Regions from separate parts of the uncultured Microbacterium sp. genome, predicted to be linked through region 1. Evidence: predicted binding sites of a transcription regulator. Region 1 holds the regulator's gene; the other holds the start of a gene.
What was found. The regulator HspR, encoded in region 1, represses chaperone genes until heat shock. The targets are predictions, from matches to a motif close to AAGTTGAGTCNNNNNGACTCAACTT.
Positions count from the first base shown of each region.

Region 2: a site for HspR is predicted at 4,537-4,561, ahead of ACFE6Z_RS00355 (ATP-dependent Clp protease ATP-binding subunit). Genes of this name have one in related genera too.

Region 1 is NZ_CAXTJR010000011.1:97,259-106,618, reverse strand. It holds gene ACFE6Z_RS14750 (hypothetical protein) at 1-446, shown strand, start outside; gene dnaK (molecular chaperone DnaK) at 614-2,482, shown strand; gene ACFE6Z_RS14740 (nucleotide exchange factor GrpE) at 2,494-3,126, shown strand; gene ACFE6Z_RS14735 (DnaJ C-terminal domain-containing protein) at 3,133-4,125, shown strand; gene ACFE6Z_RS14730 (heat shock protein transcriptional repressor HspR) at 4,131-4,604, shown strand; gene ACFE6Z_RS14725 (DUF2252 domain-containing protein) at 4,682-6,076, opposite strand; gene ACFE6Z_RS14720 (potassium channel family protein) at 6,211-7,008, shown strand; gene ACFE6Z_RS14715 (AI-2E family transporter) at 7,050-8,123, shown strand; gene ACFE6Z_RS14710 (ABC transporter ATP-binding protein) at 8,281-9,360, shown strand, end outside.
Region 2 is NZ_CAXTJR010000001.1:70,284-79,643, forward strand. It holds gene ACFE6Z_RS00325 (GNAT family N-acetyltransferase) at 1-474, opposite strand, end outside; gene ACFE6Z_RS00330 (MarR family winged helix-turn-helix transcriptional regulator) at 440-877, shown strand; gene ACFE6Z_RS00335 (DUF6510 family protein) at 906-1,184, opposite strand; gene ACFE6Z_RS00340 (FAD-binding oxidoreductase) at 1,181-1,945, opposite strand; gene ACFE6Z_RS00345 (molybdopterin-dependent oxidoreductase) at 1,942-2,532, opposite strand; gene nhaA (Na+/H+ antiporter NhaA) at 2,607-4,460, shown strand; gene ACFE6Z_RS00355 (ATP-dependent Clp protease ATP-binding subunit) at 4,606-7,188, shown strand; gene ACFE6Z_RS00360 (class I SAM-dependent methyltransferase) at 7,335-8,399, opposite strand; gene ACFE6Z_RS00365 (LLM class flavin-dependent oxidoreductase) at 8,594-9,360, shown strand, end outside.

The DNA of each region.
Region 1 (9,360 bases):
ACGCGACCTTCACCGGCCTTGCGATCGTGCTCGTGGTGTGGGCCAGTGGGCACGCGGAGGCCGACCACGCGTTCTTCGCCCTCGTCCTGGGCGTGCTCGGGATCACCGCGGCCGGGTTCGTCTCCGACGTCATCTCGCACTTGGCGGTGCATCAGGAGTTTCCGAGCCGCAACGAGCTCGGCCTCCTTTTCCAGGTCGCTGGCGGCGCGCTCGGAACGGTGCTGATCCCCGGCATCCTCTTAGTGCTCGCGTGGGTGGGAGTCCTCCCGCTGGAGACGGCGCTGATCGCGGCGATCGGCGTGTACGTCGTCACGCTCGCGGTCGTCGGATGGTTCGCCGTGCGGCGCTCGAAGCTCACGTGGTGGAAGCAGCTGCTGGTGCTGCTCGCCCTGGTCGTGCTCGCGCTCATCGTCGTGTTCCTGCAGGTGCTCGGCCACGCAGTCTGAGCGTTCCTGAAAGTTGAGCCAGAGCGTATCAAGTTCATTTGACACCGTTACGCACCCTCGCTAGCCTTGAGTCATCAGGGCTCAACCTCGAGTCCGCCGACTTTCACAGACGAATACACCCCGGGGCGCGGCATCCGTCGCAGTCCCAGAACGATCAAGGAGACACAATGCCCCGTGCAGTGGGAATCGACCTCGGAACGACCAACTCGGTCGTGAGCGTGCTGGAGGGCGGCGAGCCCAAGGTCATCGCGAACGCCGAAGGCTTCCGCACGACGCCGTCCGTGACGGCGTTCACCAAGGACGGCGAGGTGCTCGTCGGCGAGACCGCCAAGCGCCAGGCCGTCACCAACGTCGACCGCACCGTCGCGAGCGTCAAGCGCCACATGGGCACGAACTGGACGTTCGACGTCGACGGGAAGAAGTACACGCCGCAGGAGATCTCGGCGCGCATCCTCGGCAAGCTCAAGCACGACGCCGAAGAGTACCTGGGCGACACGGTGACGGATGCCGTCATCACCGTTCCCGCGTACTTCAATGACGCCGAGCGACAGGCCACGAAGGAGGCCGGCGAGATCGCGGGCCTGAACGTCCTGCGCATCATCAACGAGCCGACCGCGGCAGCGCTCGCCTACGGCCTCGACAAGGGCAAGGAGGACGAGCTCATCCTCGTCTTCGACCTCGGTGGCGGAACGTTCGACGTGTCGCTGCTGGAAGTGGGCAAGGACGACGACTTCTCGACCATCCAGGTGCGCGCCACCGCCGGTGACAACCGCCTCGGCGGCGACGACTGGGACCAGCGTCTCGTCGACTACTTCATCAAGCAGTTCAAGGACACGACCGGAGTCGATGTCTCGGGCGACAAGATCGCGCTGCAGCGCCTCAAGGAGGCTGCCGAGCAGGCGAAGAAGGAGCTCAGCTCCTCGATGTCGACCAGCGTCAACCTGCCCTACCTGTCGCTGACCGACAGCGGCCCGGTGTCGCTGTCCGAGACGATCACGCGCGCCAAGTTCGAAGACCTCACGAAGGACCTGCTCGACCGCACCAAGAAGCCCTTCGAGGACGTCATCCGCGAGGCCGGCATCAAGGTCGGCGACATCGACCACGTCGTGCTGGTCGGCGGATCGACCCGCATGCCCGCCGTCGCCGAGCTCGTCAAGAAGGAGGCCGGCAAGGAGGCGAACAAGGGCGTCAACCCCGATGAGGTCGTCGCCGTGGGCGCCGCCCTGCAGGCCGGCGTGCTGAAGGGCGAGCGCAAGGACGTCCTGCTCATCGACGTCACCCCCCTGAGCCTCGGCATCGAGACCAAGGGCGGCATCATGACCAAGCTCATCGAGCGCAACACCGCCATCCCGACCAAGCGCAGCGAGACCTTCACCACGGCCGACGACAACCAGCCGTCCGTCGCGATCCAGGTCTTCCAGGGCGAGCGCGACTTCACCCGCGACAACAAGCCGCTGGGCACGTTCGAGCTCACCGGCATCGCACCGGCGCCCCGCGGCATCCCGCAGGTCGAGGTCACGTTCGACATCGACGCGAACGGCATCGTGCACGTGTCCGCCAAGGACAAGGGCACGGGCAAGGAGCAGTCGATGACGATCACGGGCGGCTCGTCGCTCGCGAAGGACGACATCGAGCGCATGGTGCGCGAGGCCGAGGAGCACGCCGCCGAAGACAAGAAGCGTCGCGACTCCGCCGAGACCCGCAACCAGGCCGAGACCCTGTCGTACTCGATCGACAAGCTCATCAAGGACAACGACGACAAGCTCCCGGCCGACGTCAAGACCGAGGTGCAGGGCGATGTCGATGCGCTCAAGACGGCGCTCGCCGGCGAGGACGACGACGCGGTCAAGGCCGCGTTCGACAAGCTGACGGCGAGCCAGGGCAAGCTGGGTGAAGCGATCTACGCCTCGTCGCAGGCATCCCAGTCGGCTCCGGATGCTGCGCCCGAGGGTGCACCGGAGGGCGAGGCCCCGTCGGGGTCCGAGGAGGACGTCATCGATGCCGAGGTCGTGGACGACGAAGACGAGAAGAAGTAGGACGAGAACCCATGTCGAAGAAGGACCACGAAGAGCCGCAGGGCTACGACGGCCCTGAGTCGTCCGGTGGGCAGCCCGCACAGGAGCCGGCGGAGGAATCCGCCGGCTCCGCCGCGGCGTCGACGGAAGAGCTGACCGTCGACGACATCCTGGGGGCGACGCAGAACTCGGATGCTGCTGCCGAAGACGCTGTCCTGGCAGACCTGGAGTCCGCTCTGCTGGGCGACCTCAAGCGGCTGCAGGCCGAGTATGCGAACTACCGTCGCCGGACCGAAGACCAGCGCGAGCGCGAGCTCGAGCGTGCGAAGGGAGAGGCCGCCAAGGGCCTCATCCCGGTGCTGGACGATCTGGATCGCGCCGACAAGCACGGCGACCTGCAGGAGGGCACGCCCTTCTTCGCGATCGCCGAGAAGCTCCGCACGCTCGCCGAGCGGATGGGACTGGTCGGCTATGGCGCGGCGGGCGAGGCCTTCGACCCGCAGCAGCACGAGGCTATCTTCCAGGCCCCGACCCCCGGCGTCACCGAGCCGACGGTCCTCGAGGTCGTCGAGACGGGCTACCGTCTCGGCACGGTCGAGCTTCGACCCGCCAAGGTCGTCGTCGCCGTGCCGGCCGACCCTTCGCCTGGCTCAGGGACCGTTTAGCACGCCATGGCCAGCCAAGACTGGTTCGACAAGGATTTCTACGCCGTGCTCGGCGTCGATAAGGGCGTCGCGGACGCCGATCTCAAGAAGACTTATCGCAAGCTCGCCCGCAAGTACCACCCCGACTCCAATCAGGGCGACACCGCGGCCGAGGCGAAGTTCAAGGAGATCAGCGAAGCGTATTCGGTGCTCTCCGATGTCGAGCAGCGCAAGGAGTACGACCAGATCCGCGCCATGGGCTCGGGCGCCCGGTTCACCGCGGGCGGCCAGAGCGCCGGCGGCTTCGAAGATGTCTTCAGCATGTTCGGGCAGGGTCGAGGCGCGCGCACGCAGAACCCGCAGGATTTCGACGACATCTTCACGATGTTCAACCAGCAGCAGGGCGGGGGATTCGGCTCCGGCCGATTCGGCCAGACCACCGGCGGCTTCCGCGGCTACGGCGGGCCGACGCGCGGCGCGGATGTCACCGCGCGCACGACGATCGACTTCATCACCGCGACCAAGGGCGAGACCATCACGCTCCAGGGTGATGACGGCAAGCCGTTCAAGGTGAAGATCCCCGCCGGCGTCGCCGACGGACAGAAGATACGGCTGCGCGGCCGCGGTCGCCCGTCGCCCGACGGCGGCGAGACGGGCGACATCGTCGTGCAGATCGCGGTGCGACCGCATCCGGTCTTCACCCGCGACGGGCTGAACCTGCGGGTGAGCGTGCCGGTGACCTTCACCGAGGCGGCGCTCGGCGCGACGATCGAGGTGCCCACGCTCGGCGGCGATCCCGTCAAGCTGCGGGTGGCCCCGGGCACTCCGTCCGGGCGCGTCCTGCGCGTCAAGGGCCGGGGTGTCGAGACGTCAAAGGGCACCGGCGACCTCCTCGCCGAGGTGCAGGTGGCTGTGCCGTCGCACCTCGAGGATGATGCCCGCGCCGCGCTCGAGAAGTTCCACGAACTCGAGCCCAAAGAGAACCCGCGCGCCGACCTGATGGCCAAGGCTCGGGGGTAGCGATCATGGTCGACCACGACCAGCTCGACGAGGATTCGCCGATCCTCGCGATCGCCGCCGCGGCCGAGCTCGCGGGCATGCACCCGCAGACCCTCCGCCAGTACGACCGGATCGGCCTGGTCGTGCCCGCCCGCACGCAGGGCGGCTCGCGCCGCTATTCGCTCCGCCACGTCCAGCAGTTGCGTGAAGTCGCGCGCATGTCGGGCGACGGCATGAGCCTGCCCGCCATCGCCCGCATCATCGAACTGGAAGAGCGCGTGCGCGAACTGCACTTCCGCGTGCGCGACCTCGAGGCGCGCGTGCAGGCCGAGCTGCAGAACCGCCCGGGGGCCCGGGTGTTCGCGGCCGGATCGACCGGTTCGGTGGTGTCGCTGCGCCACGGCACCCGCGTGCGGCGCACGCGGGAGGTCATGCTCTGGCAGCCGCGCCGCTTGCTGGACGCCGGCGAACCCACCCCCGACGACCTCGACGAGGACTGACGCGCTCGCGGCAGCATCCCGACACCGCCGTCCGTTCCCGCGAGACTGTCTCGCCGCCCGACGCCTCCCAGTCGTGATCAGCCGACCGGCGGCGTGATCCCTCGCGCCTGGAGGTACAGCGCGTAGTCGGCGCGCGATAGGTCGGCGTAGGCGTAGGCCCACTCGACGATCGACTCGCCGACGACCCGGCCGTTTCCGATGTAGCCGGCCACGAGCGCGGCGGTCTGCGACTGCACGTGCGCACGCGCGAGCGTCGTGGCGCAGACATCCGCGTAGCGGGCGAAAGGCACGTCGTCGAGGGTGTCCATCTCGATGCTCCCCTTCTTGTCGTGGAACTGGCGTACGTAGTAGTCGGTGTCGTTCTCGGTGACCTGCAGGTGGCCGAGGAACGGATCGGACACCGCCTGCAGGATGCGCTGCAGCGCCACGACCCGACCGCCTTCGCCGAACTCCGCGACGTGGTCGACGAGGGCCTGCGGCTGGGTGACGTGCCCGTATTCCTCCAGCACACTGCGCACCGCCTCCTTCGCCTGCAGCAACAGCGCGTTGCCTGCGCCGTCCTGCAGGAGCAGCAGGAAGCACCGCGTGCCCACGCTGCCGACACCCACCACCCGCCGCACGATGTCCGAGACGGTGTAGTGGCGCAGCAGCAGACGGATGTCGACGCTGGTCGTCACGACGTAGCGGTCCAGGAGCTCGCTCAGCTGCGACTCGATCTCCGCGGGGGCGTGCGTCATCGTCGGGGGGGCTTCGACGAACGCGATCCGGCCGGTGCCCGTGACCGTCGTCAGTTTGCGCATCGCCCGCTCGGCGGTGCGCTTCTCAGCGTCCTTCATGGCGGTGCGCATGGTCTTGCGGCTCTCCGGGTCCATCCCGGCCAGCCGCGCGCCCGCGTCGAAGTGCTCGTAGAAGCGGACGAGGGGGCTGAGCTTCACGCCGGCTTCCATCGCCCTCGCGTACGTGCGCACGGCGCTGAGCGAAGCATCCCTGATGACAGCGTCGTCGCGAGACGTCGACTGTCCCGCGATCACGATGCTCGTGACGAGCCGCTTGAGGTCCCACTCCCACGGCGCCCACGCGGCCTCGTCGAAGTCGTTCAGGTCGAAGACGAGTGTGCGCTGCGGCGAGGCGTAGAACCCGAAGTTCGACACGTGCGCATCGCCGCAGGACGCGACGAGGATGCCGGAGTCCGGGTCGCTCGCGAGGTCGGCGGCCATGATCGCGGCCGTGCCGCGGTAGAACGTGAACGGACTGGCCGACATGCGCTCGGCGCGCAGCGGCAGGTACTCCTGCAGCCGTGAGGCGTTCTGCCGGTCCAGGATGCCGATCGGGTCGCGTGGGGCCTCCACGCGCCGTGCGAGGTTCCGGCGCGGAACCGTCGCACGCACCTCCCGACCCGAAGCCAGCAGATCGGCCAGCGACGGCGGCGGCGTCCACGATTGGGCGAGGGGGCGGGGCGGGGCGTCGGTCATGGCTCATTGTCCACCCGGGCCGGCCGGCGGCGCAGGGGAGGGCGGCAACATCATCCTGCGCGGGTGAGCGGCCGTCGCCCGCCTGCCCAGCGGGTCTACGGGGGCGAGCGGGCATCCGCCTTTAGAGTGCAGAAATGACGACGAAGATCCTCCGCGAAGACACGCGGGGTGAGACGCCCCGGAGCCTGCGTTGGGCGCAGCTGACCTATTGGCCCCTGGCGATTGCCGCCGGCGTGTTTCTCATCACCTACACGGTGCACGTCATCGGCGACGTTCAGGGCCTGGCGGCCATCGTCACCACGCTCGTCATCTCGGTCATCTGGCTGATATTCATCGTCGACTACCTCGTGCGTCTCTCGCTGTCGAACCCGCGACGACTGTGGGCCCGCACCCACAAATTCGACCTCGTGCTGGCGATCGTGCCCCCGCTCCGACCGGTGAAGCTGCTCGACGCATTCACCAGGATCGCCTCGTTCACGCGCACGGCGGGCAGCTCCATCCGCGCGCGCCTCCTGATCTACGGTGTCGGGTCGGCGCTCCTGCTCATCTGGTACATCTCGCTCGTCGAGGTGCAAGTCGAGCGGCATGCGCCAGGGGCATCGATCACGTCGTTCCCGGCCGCCGTCTGGTGGGCGTTCTGCACGGTGACGACCGTCGGCTACGGCGACTACGTGCCCGTGACGATCCCCGGCCGGGTCGCGGCCGTCGTGCTCATGGCGGGCGGCGTGGTGTTCGTCGGTCTCGTCGTCGCGACGATCTCCTCGTGGGTGGTCGAACGCGCCACCCGAGGCCATGAAGACGCCATCCCCGCCAGCCGCGGGGACGTCAGAGCGCTGACGGATGCCCTCGTGCAGGCGCAGCACCGCGTCGAGGCCGAGCGGCTCGCGGCTCGCCAGGCCGACTCTTCGACCAGTCCGTCGTCGGGCTCGTGATGACCCCGTTCCGACGTCGCCCGCCGGCTCAGCCCGCGCCCGTGCCTGCCGCGCCGGCTCCGTCTGTGCTCTCGCCGACCCTGCGCGTGCTGATCGGACTCGCTGCGACGGTCATCGCCCTCGCGGGACTCTCGCTCGCGCGCGAACTCGTCGGTCCTCTGGCGCTCGCCGCGGTGATCGTCATCATCTGCCACCCCATCCGTCACCCGCTCGAGCGGCGAGGCTGGCCCAGGTGGCTCGCGACCACCACCGTGATCGTGGTCTCTTACCTGATCCTCGCGGTGCTGGCCGCGCTGATGTTCTTCGCGGGCACCCAGTTCGTCAAGCTCGTCGGCAGCTACTCCGACGAGCTGCGCGCCTCGGCGCAGAACGTCGTCGCCTGGCTGCAGTCGGCCGGGCTCGACCAGCAGGCGACGGACGCAGCATCCGGGATGCTGGATCCCTCCGCGATCATCGGTGTCGCCACCTCGCTCGGCGGAACCGTGTTGAGCGTGCTGACCGCGTTCTTCTTCGTGCTCGCCTATGTCATCTTCATGGCCGCCGACGGGTCGCGGTACGCGCGCGCGGAAGCGCAGTTCGGCGCGGGGATCCGTTCGACGGTGGCGCGATTCCAGTCGTACAACCGCGGCGTACGCCGCTACTACATCGTGAACGCATCCTTCGGCGCGGTCGTGGCCATCATCGACGGCCTCGCGCTGTGGGCACTGGGCGTGCCGGCGCCCGCGGTGTGGGCGATCCTCGCGTTCGTCACCAACTTCGTGCCGAACATCGGCTTCGTGCTCGGACTCGTCCCGCCCGCGGTGCTCGCGCTCGTCGTGGGCGGCTGGCCGCTCATGCTCGCCGTCGTCGCCATCTACTGCGTCGTCAACGTGACCCTTCAGGTGCTCGTCCAGCCGAAGTTCGTGAGCGATGCGGTGAACCTGAGTCTCACGCTGAGCTTCTTCTCGGTGATCTTCTGGACGTTCATCATCGGCCCGCTCGGAGCCATCCTGTCGATCCCGTTGACCCTGCTGGTGCGGGCGCTCGTGCTCGAAGGCGACCCGGGAGCGCGCTGGCTGAGGTGGCTGTCGGGGGACGCGGATGCTGCGCGGTCGCCCTCGTCGGAGACAGGCTGACCGTCGCAGGGTTTTATTCCCGCGAATCCTTCCGCTCAGGGCGTACGCCGGTGGTTGGAGGGTGTCGGGGGTTGGTCGTACTCTGAGGATGCTCCGACGGATGCCTCGCGCACGCGTCCGATCTTCGTCGAGCGCCCACCGACCCATCGGAGACACCGTGCTCGGAAAACTCCTCTTCCGCTATCTGAAGCCGTACCGCTGGCTGCTGGCCGCCCTGCTGGTGTTCCAGATCATCTCCGCGGTCGCGACGCTGTACCTGCCGCGACTGAACGCCGACATCATCGATCAGGGCGTCTCGCAGGGCGATGTGGCCTACATCTGGTCCACCGGAGCCCTGATGCTCGCGATCTCGCTCGGCCAGATCGTGGCGGCGATCATCGCCACCTACTTCGCCGCGAGGGCGTCGATGGCGGCGGGCCGCGACATCCGGCGCGACCTCTTCGAGAAGGTGAGCGCGTTCTCGGAGCGCGAGGTCTCGTCCTTCGGCCCTGGCTCGCTCATCACCCGCAACACGAACGACGTCCAGCAGGTGCAGATGCTCGCGATGATGGGCTCGACGATGCTCGTCACCGCTCCGCTGCTGGCGATCGGCGGAATCATCATGGCGGTGCGTCAGGACCTGGGACTGTCGTGGCTGATCGCCGTCGCCGTGCCGGTCCTGCTGGTGATGGTGCTCCTCGTGGTCAGCCGGATGGTGCCGCTCTTCCGTCAGTTCCAGAAGAAGCTCGATGCCGTCAACCGGGTCCTGCGCGAGCAACTGACCGGCGTGCGTGTCGTGCGGGCATTCGTGCGCGAAGACATCGAAGAAGAGCGGTTCGGCGTCGCCAACACCGACATCATGGTGGTGGGTCGCAAGGTCGGTTCACTGTTCGTCCTCCTCTTCCCGATGGCGATGCTGGTGCTGAACGTCACGGTCGTCGGCGTCATCTGGTTCGGCGCCGTCCAGGTAAACGACGGCACCATCGAGATCGGCACCCTGTTCGCCTTCATGCAGTACATCGCCCAGATCCTGATGGGCGTGCTGATGGCGAGCTTCATGGTGATCATGATCCCGAGGGCCGCCGTCTCGGCGGAACGGATCAGCGAGGTCCTCGCCAGCGAATCGACGCTGGTGCGCGCCGCGAACCCGGTGTCCGTCTTCCCCTCTCGAGGTGCGGTGCAGTTCCGCGACGCCGAGTTCACCTACCCGGGCGCCGAAGAGCCGGTGCTGCAGGGGATCACCTTCGACGCGGCGCCC
Region 2 (9,360 bases), on a different contig from region 1:
GAATCTGCCCCACGCCTGCTCGTCGACGCCCTCTGCCTCGGCTCGCATCGCGTGCAGGTGTGCCAGAGCCTCGTCTGCGTCCGGCACGACCACCTGGATCGTGTTCTGCTTCCCGGGCTCGAGCGTGATGCCCAGGCCCTCGCCGAACGCGATCGAGCACGCCGAACCCGGGGGAGTCATCTGCACGAAGCGCAGTCCGTCGAAGGGCACCTGGTCGAAATCGGCATGGAAACCGATCCGCTCGTAGAACTCCTTGGCCCTGTCGACGTCCGTCACCGGGACGAAGATGAGCTCGATCTTCCAATCCATCGTTCTCTCCCTCGAGCTTTCGCGTAGATCACACGCTACGCGCGGGCCCCGACATCCGCCGGCCGTTCCCCGGTGACTAACATGGGCAGGCACGCGCGAAACGGATGCAGAAAAAGGGGCAGGAGGCGAAGTGGCCACAGAGCGACCCCCCTTCAGCCCGGTCATCGCGCTGCTGACCGTGTCGGCGGTGTGGGATGCTCAGCTGAACGCCGCCCTCCGTGACCTGGGTCTCACCACGCGCAAGTACGGTCTGCTCGCGCACGTGCAGGCGAGGCCCGGCATCTCGTTCAGCGAGCTGGCCCGCCGATCGCAGATCACCGTGCAGACTGCCCACACCGCCGTCCGCTCACTCGCCGACGACGGACTGGTCGCCGATGCGATGGCGCTCGCCGGTGCAGCATCCGATCTCCGCGTCACCGAGAAGGGTGCGGCGGCGCTCGCCGAGGCCGACGCGCGCCTCGCCGGGCTCGACGCTGCGCTGATCGCCGCGGATCCTGAGCTGACGGGGGCCCTCGAAGGCCTTCACGAGGAGCCGATGCGCGGGTCTGCGCCAGAGCAGGGCCGCTGATCGGCCCGCCGGGCGATAGGCACAGCCCTCAGGGCGCGGGCATCTCGAGGGCGGCGACCCCTGGCATCCCGAACCATCGCCGACCGTCGTCGGTGTGGACCGTGGTGGCGAGCACGCCCTCGCACGAGGCGCACCGGGCGACCAGGCCCATCGCCGAGACATAGACCAAGGCTCTCGCGAGCACGTCGACCGTGCCGCAGTGCAGGCACCGCGCCTCGCGGGCGGTGAGGTCTGCACCGAGGGCGTCGGCGAGGACGCCGGCCAGGGCGTTGCCGTCGAGGTGCCCGGCACGTATAGGGCTCATCATGCGCCTCCGAATCGCTCGGTGCGGATGGATGACCCGCGGTGTCCTGCCGCCGTCAGCCAATCGGCGACGGTCTCGACGAAGGTCGTCGGCCCGCACACATAGACGAGAGGATCGGATGCTGCGGCCCACACCGCTGTGTCGAGTCGCTCACGTGTCACCCGACCCGTGACCCCCGCCCACCCCGCTGGTGCCTGCCGCGTGTAGACGTAGTCGACCTCGACGGCGGAGGGGGCGAGGGCGGAGAGTTCGCGGCGGAAGAAGACGTCGTCGGGAGTGCGCACCGAATACAGCAGCCGGAAGGGGCTCTCGTTGCCGGCTCGCGCGTGCGCCTCGGCGATCGCGTAGAGCGGCACGACGCCCGAGCCGCCGGCGATCAGCTGGACCGGCCGGGGGTCGCCGCCGGGCTGCCAGATGAAGAACGCGCCCAGGGGCCCGTGAAGTTCGAGCCGATCGCCGACCTGGAGATCGTGCACGAGGAAAGGCGATACCTCTCCGTCGGGTACTTCGTCTACGGCCAGCACGACCTGCGTGCCCTCGCCCGATGACGCGAGGGAGTACGAGCGCGACGCCTGGTAGCCGTCCGGCGCGGTGAGGCGGACGTCGATGTGCGCCCCGGCATCATTGCCCGGCCAGGTCGGCACCTCGAGGGTGATCCGGCGCGCACTGGAGGTCTCGGGCACGGCTGCCACCACGGTGGCGGCATGCCACGCTGCGGAGCGGCGAGGGGCAGCGGGTAGCTGCGAGCCCCGTGGTGGTGTCACCAGTAGCGCTCCTCTTTCCACGGATCGCCGTGCAGGTGGTAGCCGTTCTGCTCCCAGAAGCCCGGGTCATCGCGCGGCATCGTCACGAGGCCCCGGATCCACTTCGCGCTCTTCCAGAAGTACAGGTGGGGGACGAGCAGGCGTGCGGGCCCACCGTGCTCCGGGTCGAGCGGCGCGCCGTCGGCCTCGAACGCGATCCAGCTCTTCCCGCCGAGCAGGTCGTTCAGCGGAACGTTGGTGGTGTAGCCGCCGTAGGAGTGCGCCATGACGAAGCCGTGATGGGTCTGCACCTGCGCGAAGATCGTGTCCAGCGATACGCCCCGCCACGGCATCTCGAGCTTCGACCAGTGCGTGACGCAGTGGATGTCGGCGCTGATGTCTTCGATTCCGAGGGCGCGCAGCTCATCCCATGACCAGCGGTGGGTGCCGTTCTCCGTGGTGAGCGTGAACTCCCACTCGTCCGTCGAGATGCGCGGCGTCGGGCCGGCGGACAGGACCGGCCAATCGGGGGCGAGGGTCTGACCTGGTGGCAGGCGCGGATTGCGTTCCCGCCGCCGACCGGTGAACCCCCGGGTGATGAAGGACATGCGAACCCCTTCCGTCGGGTTCACCCTAGCGACAGATCGCCCCGATCATCACCCGGAGGCACCAGGATGGAGGCGTGACCAGCACCTCGCTCCTGCCGGCGCGTCCGCAGCCCGACCCCTCGGCGTCGAAGAAGAAGAGGAAAGCGCCCGGCGGCGACCAGTTGTCAGCCGCTCTGATGCTCGTGGGCACCGCGATCGCCATGCTGTGGGCCAACCTGCCCGGCGACACCTACGACGAGTTCTGGTCGATGCCGATCGGGCTCTCGATCGGCGACTGGGCGGGCGTGTTCACGCTGCACCAGTTCGTCAACGAAGGTCTCATGGCCTTCTTCTTCTTCCTCGTCGGGCTCGAGGTCAAACGGCAGCTCACGATCGGAGAACTGACCGACCGATCGCGTGCAGCCGTGCCCATCGTGGCGGCCGTCGCGGGCCTTATCGTCCCCGCGCTGATCTTCGTGTCGTTCACCGCCTCGACCGGCCACGCGCAGGCCTGGGGCATCGTCATCTCCACCGACACCGCTTTCCTGATCGGCGCGCTCGCGATCATCGGCCCGAAATACCCGTCCCGCTTGCGCACGTTCCTCCTCACGCTCGCCGTGGTCGACGACATCGGCGCGCTGCTGGTGATCGCGCTCTTCTACTCCAGCGGGATCAGCCTGTGGCCCTCTCTCGCGGCGATCGTGATCATGGTGCTGATCGCTCTGGTGCGCTTCCTGCCGGAAGGACGCGGCTTCACCTATACGGTCCTCGGCATCGCGCTGTGGATCGCGGTGCTGCTCGCCGGTATCCACCCGACGCTCGCCGGTGTCGCGGTGGCGCTGCTGATTCCCGTGTTCTCGCCGCGCCGCGGCGACGTCGAGCGCACGGCCGAGCTGTCGCAGGCCTTCCGCGAGTCGCCGAATCCGATGTACGCAGCGGCGGTCACCCGGAGCCTGCGCGACTCGTTGTCGATCAACGAGCGGATCGACAACGGATGGCGTCCGTACATCGCCTACGGCGTCCTCCCGTTCTTCGCCCTTGCCAACGCGGGCGTGAAGCTCGACGGTCAGGTGCTCCTGGAGGCGTTGGCCTCGCCGGTGAGCTGGGGAATCGTCGTCGGGTTGGTGGTCGGCAAGTTCGTCGGCATCACCGGCGCGACCGCCCTCATGCGCGCGCTCGGCAGGGGGCAGCTCGCGCCGGGACTCGGAATGAACCGGATTGCGGGCGGAGCCACGCTGTCGGGCATCGGTTTCACCATCTCGCTCTTCATCGTGCCGATCGCGATCGCCGACCCGCACACGCAGGACCTCGCGCGGGTCGGCGTGCTCGCAGCATCCGTCACCGCCTTCTTCCTGGGGTGGGCGGTCCTCTCGATCGGGGATCGATTGCGGCCGCCGCAGGCGATCGGGGCCAAGCTCGCCCGCCCGATCGACCCGACTCGCGACCACCTCCGCGGACGGATCGATGCGCCGTACAAGATCGTCGAGTACGGCGATTTCGAGTGCCCGTTCTGCAGCCGTGCGACCGGATCGGTCGATGCGGTCGTCGAGTACTTCGGCGACGATGTGCTCTGGGTCTGGCGGCACCTTCCTCTCGACGCCCCGCACCCGCACGCGCAAGAGGCGGCGCAGGCGGCCGAGGCTGCGGCCCTGCAGGGCAAGTTCTTGGAGATGGCCAGGAAGCTGTTCGCGCACCAGGACGCACTCGAGACCGATGACCTCTGCCGCTACGCGGAGCAGCTCGGGCTCGACGGCGACAGGTTCGCCTCCGACTTCGGCTCGCCGTCCGTGCTCCGGCGCATCCAAGACGACCGGCTCGATGCCGAGCTCATGGATCTGCATGCGACTCCCACATTCTTCGTCAACGGGATACGGCACAGAGGCCCGTATGACTCGGCCAGCCTGATCCGCGCGCTGCAGGCGCCCGCACCGCAGCCCGCGAAGCGCTGATTCTCTTCCGAGCCGATTTGCCCGAGTCGATTTGCGGAGCCGACTTGCTCGGAATACTCCGTGAGACTGGGTGTTGAAGTTGATACAGAGGCGCTCAAGTTCATAAACTTGATGCCTTGGCACTCAAGTTTCATGAGGAGGACTCGTGCCCGAAGACTTCACCCCCCAGAGCGACGAGAACGGCGCCGGTGCGTTCGATGAGTTCCTGGCCCGCTACATGGCCGGTGAGCGCGCCCGCGAGGCGCGCTCGATCGACCTCAGCAGGTTCTTGAGCAGTCGTACGCAGTCGATCCTGCAGAACGCGGGGCGATTCGCCCTCGAGCGTGGCCAGCGTGAGCTCGACGCGCTCCACGTGCTGCGCGTGATCGTGCAGGAGGCGCCCGCCGACGACGCGGTACGCCGCGTCGGCGCAGACCCGCGTGCCATCGTGCGTGCCGTCGAAGAGCGCCTCCCTGCGCCCACCGATCCTGCCGAGCTCGACGGGGCGATGATCGCGCCGTCGGTGCAGCGCGCGCTGTTCCACGCCTACCAGGTGGCTCGGGCGTCGGGCTCGACCTACGTCGACCCCGAGCACCTCTTCTTCGCGCTCGTCATCGCGCAGGATTCCCCGGCCGGCCAGGTGCTGGCTCAGGCCGGCGTCACCGCCGAGGCCCTCACCCAGGGCGCCCGAGAGACGGTCACGCCGAGCGGAGCCACCTCGAACGAGGAGAAGACGGATGCCGCGGCATCCGAGACTCCGATGCTCGATCGTTTCGGAACCGACCTGACCGCCCGTGCCATGGCCGGCGAGCTCGACCCGGTGATCGGGCGTCTCGACGAGATCGAGCAGACCATCGAGATCTTGAGCCGTCGCACGAAGAACAACCCCGTGCTGGTCGGCGAGGCCGGCGTCGGAAAGACCGCGATCGTCGAGGGCCTGGCCCAGGCCATCGTCGCCGGCACCGTGCCCGAGCAGCTGCGCGGCAAGCGCGTGATCGCGCTCGACCTGCCGGCGATGCTCGCCGGCACCCGGTACCGCGGAGATTTCGAGGAGCGCCTCACGAGCACGATGGACGAGGTCGCCGCCCACAAGGGCGAGCTCATCATGTTCATCGACGAAGTGCACACCGTCGTGGGCGCCGGTGGCGGCGGCGAAGGCGCGATGGATGCCGGCAACATCCTCAAGCCGCGTCTCGCGCGCGGCGAGCTGCACCTGGTGGGTGCGACGACGCTCAAGGAGTACCGCGTCATCGAGAAGGATCCCGCGCTCGAGCGCCGCTTCCAGCCCGTGCGGGTCGGCGAGCCGTCGGTGCAGAACGCCGTGCTGATCCTGCGCGGACTGCGCTCGGCGTATGAGGATCACCACGCCGTCACCTACACCGACGACGCGCTGCGCGCTGCGGTGGAGCTGTCGGATCGCTACCTCAGCGACCGTGTGCTGCCCGACAAGGCGATCGACCTGATCGACCAGGCGGGCGCGCGGCTGCGGCTGCGCCTCGGCATGACCGTCGATGTCGGTGCGCTCGTCGCCGAACTCGCCACCCTCGAGGCCGACAAGAACGCCGCGGTCTCTGGGGAGCACTACGAGGAGGCGTCGCGCATCCGCGACGCGATCGCGGACGTGCAGACGCGGCTGGAGGCGGCGACGTCCGGCGGCCCTTCGACAGGCTCAGAGACCGTCGCGTCTGCCGATGCTGTGGTCGATGAAGCGCAGATCGCCGCCGTGATCAGCCGGGCCACCGGCATCCCGGTCAATCGCCTCACCGAGACCGAGCGCGACCGTCTCGCCCTTCTCGAGGACGAACTGCACGCCCGCGTGATCGGACAGGATGACGCGGTCACCGCTGTCGCCAAGGCCGTGCGCCGCAACCGCACCGGCATGGGCGACTCGCACCGACCGGTCGGATCGTTCCTGTTCCTGGGCCCCACGGGTGTCGGCAAGACCGAGCTCGCCAAGGCGCTCGCCGGGTCGCTCTTCGACGACGACACGGCCGTAATCCGCTTCGACATGAGCGAGTTCGGCGAGCGGCACACCGTGTCGCGCCTGGTGGGTGCCCCTCCGGGATACGTGGGGTACGACGAGGCCGGGCAGCTCACCGAGCGCGTGCGGCGCAACCCCTACTCGATCGTGCTGTTCGACGAGATCGAGAAGGCCCACCCCGACGTGTTCAACCTGCTGCTGCAGGTGCTCGACGACGGGCGTCTGACCGACGGGCAGGGGCGCACGGTCGATTTCCGCAACACCGTGATCGTGATGACCTCGAACCTCGGCAGCGAGTTCCTCGCGTCGCGCTCAGGCGCCATCGGCTTCATCGCCGACGGCGGCGGAGCGACCGGGTTCGGCAGCGACAAGGATCTGCGCGATCGCGTGATGGGCAAGCTGCGCGAGGCGATGCGGCCCGAGTTCCTCAACCGCATCGACGAGATCGTCCTGTTCCGCAAGCTCGCCGTCGATCAGCTGCGCGAGATCGTGGGGCTGCTGCTCGGTGCGACCCGCGCCCGCCTCGCCAAGCGCGACGTCGAGCTCGAGGTGACGGCGTCGGCGATCGATTGGGTCGCCGAGAACGGCTACGAGCCCGAGTACGGTGCGCGACCGCTCCGCCGTGTGATCCAGCGTGAGGTCGACGACCGCATCGCCGACCTGTTCGTCAGCGGTGAGCTCGTGGACGGCGGGTCGGTGACGGTGGATGCTGTCGCCGGTGCGCTCGTCGTCCGCACCACGCTCGTCGACGTGGCGCAGGCCGCGTAGGTTCGTCGTTCCGCGCAAGGCGCCGTCGGGATTCCCGGCGGCGCCTTCGCGTGCGTGCAGGTGTCTTCTGTTCTGTCGGCGGCAGCGGTTCGGCAGCGGGTCGGTTGGGGGTCAGCGGCGGGTCGGTGGGTCGGTTGGGCTGGGGGTCAGCGGCGGGTCGATGCCGCGACGGTGAACTTCGCGTTGCGGGCGACCTGGCGGGTCGGTCCGACGATGCGCTCGAGCGCGGAGCGATAGGCGAGCGGCGAGTTCCACACCGTCCACAGCTCGCCCCCCGGCCGCAGGGCGCGTGCCGCATCGGCGAACAGCCAGAACGCGAGCCGCTCGTCGACAGCAGCCCCCTCGTGGAACGGCGGATTCAGCGCGATGAACGCCGCGCTGCCGTCTGGGCGACTCGCGAGTCCGTCGTCTCGGACGACCTGCACCCGCTCGGCGATGCCGTTCGCTGCCGCCGTGGCGCGGGCCGAGGTGACCGCGGCCGACGACCGGTCGGTCGCAAGCACCGTGATGTCGGGATGCTGGAGCGCCAGCCACACGGCGACGACGCCGGTGCCGCACGCGAGGTCGACGACGTCGCCGCCTTCCGGGAGCCGTCCGGGAAGGTTCTCGATGAGGAACCGGGTGCCGATATCGATCGAGGTGCCCGCGAACACCCCGCCCAGGGCCGAGACGACGATCGGTTCGGAGAGGCCGGGCAGGTTGTGGCGGGCGGTACGGGGCATGGGATCGGCGCCGTCGTGGGGGCCGCGCGCGATCAGCACCCGCGACTTCTGGCGCGCGTGGGTCACGTCCACGGTCGTGAAGTACTCGCGCAGCACGTCGTTCATCGTGAGCGACATGTGCTTGATCCGGCCGCCGGCGAAGACGACGACATCCGGGCGCGCGTGCGCGGCGATGAGACCGGCGATATCGCGCAGCGCATCGAGCGACCGGGGGAGTCGCACCAGCACCGTGCCGGCATCCGTCACGAGCGCGGGGTCGAGCCCCAGTGAGCGGGCGCGGTCCGGGTCGGCGACGGCATCCCGCAGCGTCCATTCGGCCGTGACGGAATCCTGGTGCACGCGCACGTGGCCTGCTCCATCGCCGAGCACGGCGCGCGTGAGGGCTCCTGATTCGTCGCCGATCACGACGAATGCACCCGGCGGAGTCGTCGCGCGTGCCGACGCCGACTCGTCGAGGATCAGCCGGTCCGCAGCATCCGCATCGATCACCGCCCCACGCTAGCGCGAGAGCCGGGATGACGTGAGAGCACACCGGGCTCCGCAGTGCACCTGGAACGGCCGCAATGCCCCTCGATTCCCGCAATGCACCCTCGGTCGAGGGTGCATTGCGACGGTCGAGGGTGCATTGCGACGGTCGAGGGTGCATTGCGACGACCAGAGGTGCGGCGTGGGATGCTCGGAGGATGACAGAACAACACGGCGTGGTGTCGATCGGCATCGCCGGATCCCTCGGACCGGAGGCGGGTGCCGCGGTCGCGGAGGCTGCCGAGCGCGCGGGATTCCGCGGGCTCTGGGTGAACGACACGCCCGGCTCCGATTCGCTCGCCGTGCTGGCGGCGGCCGCCGCATCGACCGAGCACCTCGTGCTCGCGACGGGCGTGATCCCGGTGGATCGCCGCCCCGCCGCCGAGATCGTCGCCGCCGTGCAGCGGCTCGGGCTCCCTGAGGATCGCTTGATTCTGGGCATCGGCGCCGGGAGCACCCGCGTCGGCGCGCTCGACCTGGTCGGCGAGCAGGTGCGACAGCTCACGGCGGAAACCGGTGCGCGGGTTCTCGTCGGTGCACTCGGCCCCAAGATGCGTGCCCTGGCGGCAGAACACGCGGACGGCGCGCTGCTGAGCTGGCTTACGCCCGCACGCGCGGCAGAGCAGGCGCGACAGCTTCGGGATGCTGCACCCCAGGGCGCCGGTCACGTCGCCCTCTACGCGCGCACGGCCGTCGACCCCCGCGCGATCGCGCGACGCGACGAAGAGGCGCGCCGCTACGCGACCTATCCCGCCTACGCGGCGAACTTCGCCCGGCTCGGCATGGACCCGCTAGCCACGGTCCTCCCCGCCCCCGATGAGGATCTGGCGGCAGGAGTCGCCGCCTACACGCAGAGCGTCGACGAACTCGTTCTCCGGGTGATCACGGCATCCGACACGCTCGATGAGCATCTCGAGTTCATCGA